Regions from separate parts of the Marinobacterium iners genome, predicted to be linked through region 1. Evidence: predicted binding sites of a transcription regulator. Region 1 holds the regulator's gene; the other holds the start of a gene.
The links. The regulator FNR, encoded in region 1, switches genes on or off when oxygen is low (the NO sensors DNR and NnrR bind a similar motif). The targets are predictions, from matches to a motif close to TTGATNTANATCAA.
Positions count from the first base shown of each region.

Region 1 (2,206 bases):
CCCGAGACCAAGCTCAACATACTGCAAAACAGTATCAATCGCCTGCTTGAGGCCGGTTACGTTTATATAGGCATGGACCATTTCGCCAAGCCCGATGATGAACTGGCCCTCGCCCAGGCGGAAGGCAAGCTTCATCGCAACTTTCAAGGTTACACCACCCATTCCGATTGTGACCTGGTTGCCATGGGCGTATCAGCCATCAGTCAGATTGGCGATGTCTATTATCAGAACGAGCATGATATTGCCGCCTACAGTCAGGCCGTTGCTCAGCAGCAACATGCCGTCAAGCGCGGTGTAACACTGAGCCGTGATGATCATATTCGCCGCGCGGTCATTACTGAGTTGATCTGTCAATTTGAACTGGATGTTGCGGCCGTCGAGCAGCGCTTTGATATTCAGTTTGGCGATTATTTCAATGCCGAGCAGGCTGAACTGCAGCAGTTCAGTACTGATGGCTTGATCGAGTTGTCATCCAGTCGCATTCGCGTGACTGCAGCAGGCCGCCTTCTGATAAGACGCATCTGTATGGCGTTCGATGCCTATATACCGAAACATGAAGCCACACGGAGTTTCTCGCGTATCATCTAAAGTCGAGGCCCGTTAACCGGGCCCGGCGCTTCACCCTCTGGGGTAAATGTTACATAATGCGGGAAAGCACTCGCAGCGTGACGAACCCAACAATAAGGATGACCCCATGGCCGACTGGAAATCTCAAGGAAAGCTTCACAGCCTGCAACAGGTCCATTGCAAGACCTGCAGCCTGAGCTCACTCTGTCTTCCGGTATCGCTTGACCTGACCGAGATCGACCGACTCGATGATATTATCGAGAAAAGCCGCCCGCTCAAGAAAGGTGAACACCTGTTCCATCAGGGTGAACCCTTCAGCTCCGTGTATGCCCTTCGGGCCGGCACAATCAAGAGCTACACGCTCACCAATGAGGGTGAAGAGCAGATCACCGGCTTTTATTTCCCGGGCGAACTGGTCGGCCTGAGTGGATTTGATGCCGAAACCTATCCCATGTCAGCCAAGGTACTGGAAACCACGACCGTCTGTGAGATCCCCTTTGAACGTCTGGATGAGCTTTCAGGCCAACTGCCCGAACTGCGCCGTCAGATGCTGCGCAGCATGAGCAAGGAACTGCGAGATGATCAGCAAATGATGCTGTTGCTGTCGAAGAAAAATGCAGAACAACGCGTGGCAACCTTTCTTCTCAAATTGTCTCAGCGCTTCAAGGCACGCGGGTACTCTGCATCCAACTTCCGTCTGTCGATGTCACGTAACGAGATCGGCAACTATCTGGGCCTGGCCGTGGAAACCGTCAGCCGCATCTTTACGCGCTTTCAAAAGATGGACCTGATGCAAGTGGACGGCAAGGAAGTGGAGCTGACCAACCTGGACGAAATGTATCGTTTGTCTGGCGAGGCACGCCAAGGTGAATGCTCCCAGCATCAGGAAAACCAGACCAGCTGACACCATGACGGGGAAGCTGCCAACATTACCAAGCCCATCCATACGGTTGGCGGTTTATAACCGGGGCCAGTATCACGCCAATAAAAAAGGCATGGCTTCTTTCGAAGCCATGCCTCAAGTTGCACAATGAAGTAGCCATCTCAATGTGTAACCCAACGAAGCCATTACACCCTTAATCCGCCCTCGCAGCATTGAGTTATGTCAATTGAGCGCCTAACCGGGAGATATTTATGTCCTACGATGAGTTTTATGTGAAGTCTGTCATCCGTTCACTGCAGGACTGGCCCGAACCCGGTGTAACCTTTCGCGATGTAACTCCCATTTTCAAAGACCCCAAAGCGATGCGTATGGTGTCGGATGCGTTCATCCAGCGTTATATCGACAGCGATATTACGCATATCGCCTGTATTGACGCTCGTGGCTTCTTGTTTGGCGCGATCCTGGCGCACCAGCTCAACCTGCCGCTGGTACTGGTACGCAAAAAAGGCAAGCTGCCGGGCGAAACCATTCATCAGGAATATACGCTGGAGTACGGTACCGCCGCAGTTGAAATGCAGATTGACTCGGTTGAGTCCGGTGACCGCGTACTTCTGTTCGATGACCTGATTGCTACCGGCGGCACCATTTTGGCCGCCTGCACCCTGATCAAGAAGCTTGGCGCGGAGGTTATCGAGGCCGCCGCCCTGATCGATCTGCCGGACCTGCAGGGCTCAACCCGCATTCAGGAACTGGGCA
Region 1 covers NZ_CP022297.1:2,231,048-2,233,253, forward strand. Annotated here, with positions in the region: gene hemN (oxygen-independent coproporphyrinogen III oxidase) at 1-588, shown strand, start outside; gene fnr (fumarate/nitrate reduction transcriptional regulator Fnr) at 695-1,471, shown strand; gene CFI10_RS10735 (adenine phosphoribosyltransferase) at 1,702-2,206, shown strand, end outside.

Region 2 (2,206 bases), 1.8 Mb from region 1:
CCGGTCAGAGTTTTCATGAAGGCCACGATCTTGGCGTTTTCTTCATCGGTGAATTTACGGCCCAGCTGCAGGCGACCCATGATGTCGGTGGCTTCGGTCAGGGTGGCCGCCTCACCGTCGTGGAAGTACGGATAGGTCAGCTCCACGTTGCGCAGGGTCGGTACCTTGAAGGTAAAACGATCCGCATCCTTGCCGGTAACCGCCGCGCGGCCTTCAACAGGGTTGTTGGTCTGGTAGGGCTCAATCAGGCCCATTTTCTGGAACGAGTTGCCGCCGACTGCCGGGCCGTTGTGACAGGCAACACAGCCGCTGGTCTTGAACAGCTCGTAGCCTTCACGCTCAAACGGGGTGATGGCATCCTGATCGCCCAGCAACCACTGGTCAAAACGGGCGTTTGGTGTCACCAGCGTATTTTCGAACTCGGCAATGGCATCGGTGATCTTGTCGATATTCACCTCTTCATCACCGAATACCAGGCGGAATTCACGTACATAGCCTGGAATGCTTTGAATGACATCGACGGCCAGCACGTGAGTGAAACCCATTTCGGCCGGGTTGGCGATCGGACCACCGGCTTGCTCCTTCAGGTCAGCCGCACGACCGTCCCAGAACTGTGCCACGTTGAGGCTGGAGTTAAGAACAGTGGGCGAGTTGATCGGACCCTGTGCCCAGCCATGTCCGATGGACGTCTTGATATTGTCGGTGCCGCCCATGCTCAGGTTGTGGCAGGAGTTGCAGGAGATGAAACCTGACTTGGACAGGCGTGGGTCGAAGTAGAGTTTCTTGCCCAGTTCGGCCAGGGCCAGGTTCACGTTCTTGAGCGGTTCGATTGGCTGGATCGGCTCATTGGCAATGGCCGAGTGGCTCACAGTGCCGATGGCAAGTGCCAACAGTGAGTGTTTCAACAGGCGTGTAAGTGTCATGGCTTGTGCCTCTTTCAGTGGGCTTGAGTTCCATCATGGCCTTGTTAATCTTCGGTCGCGTTGACTGGGATCAAGTAATGCGCCGGGCTTCTCTGGGTTGAAGTGCCTGACCAAAAAATGAGTGTAGATGTTATCGCAACAGCATGTTGCACAAATATAGTGCAAGGCGCCATATTAGTGCTTTTATTGCACTAATGTGGTGCTGTATAATACCGAGCTTTTTTCCGGCGGGTGTCCCGGTTCTGCCTGTTCAACTGGGGTGTTTCTGCCAGTTGTCATTCTTTCATCGACTCTGGTGTTGCCCGTGAAGCTTTAATCCATTCATCAGAGGTACATTGATGTCCTACATCCATAACACCATCACGCAGCTGATGGCTTCCAGCCCCGCCCAGGCAGAGTTTTATCAGGCTGTTGAAGAGGTACTTGAGTCGCTGGAACCCTTGCTGGAGTCAGAAGCACGCTACCGGGACAGCGGTATCATTGAGCGCATGGTAGAACCAGAACGCCAGATCATGTTCCGCATTCCCTGGGTTGATGACAAGGGCAAGGTGCAGGTCAACAAGGGCTACCGCATCGAATTCAATTCGGCTCTGGGCCCGTATAAGGGCGGTCTGCGATTTCACCCTTCCGTAAATGCCGGCATCATCAAATTTCTCGGTTTTGAACAGATATTCAAAAATGCCCTGACCGGTTTGGCAATTGGTGGTGGCAAGGGCGGTGCCAACTTCAATCCCAAAGGGCGCTCCGATCAGGAGATCATGCGCTTCTGTCAATCTTTCATGAACGAGCTGTACCGTCACATCGGCCCGACGACTGACGTGCCGGCGGGTGATATTGGTGTGGGTGCGCGTGAGATCGGCTACCTGTTCGGGCAATACAAGCGCTTGACTGGCCGTTATGAAGGAGTTCTGACCGGCAAGGGGTTGCTGTGGGGTGGTTCACTGGTACGCAAGGAAGCCACGGGTTACGGCTGTGTCTACTTCGCCCAGAACATGTTGCAGGCCCATGCCGACTCGCTGGCGGGCAAAACCTGTCTGGTGTCCGGTGCCGGCAACGTGGCGATCTACACCATCGAGAAACTGTATCACCTTGGCGCCCGTCCGGTTACATGTTCTGACTCTACCGGTACGCTGTATGACTGTCACGGTATCAATCTGGATACCCTCAAACAGATCAAGGAAGAGCGTCGTGGCTCGCTGGCCGAATATCTGGAAGAACATCCGAAAGCGGAGTTTACCCCGGTTGAGGCCTACCCTGAAAATGGCCATGCCGTATGGCGCTAT
Region 2 covers NZ_CP022297.1:434,304-436,509, forward strand. Annotated here, with positions in the region: gene CFI10_RS02175 (cytochrome-c peroxidase) at 1-923, opposite strand, end outside; gene gdhA (NADP-specific glutamate dehydrogenase) at 1,262-2,206, shown strand, end outside.
Region 2: a site for FNR is predicted at 984-997, ahead of CFI10_RS02175 (cytochrome-c peroxidase). Genes of this name have one in related genera too.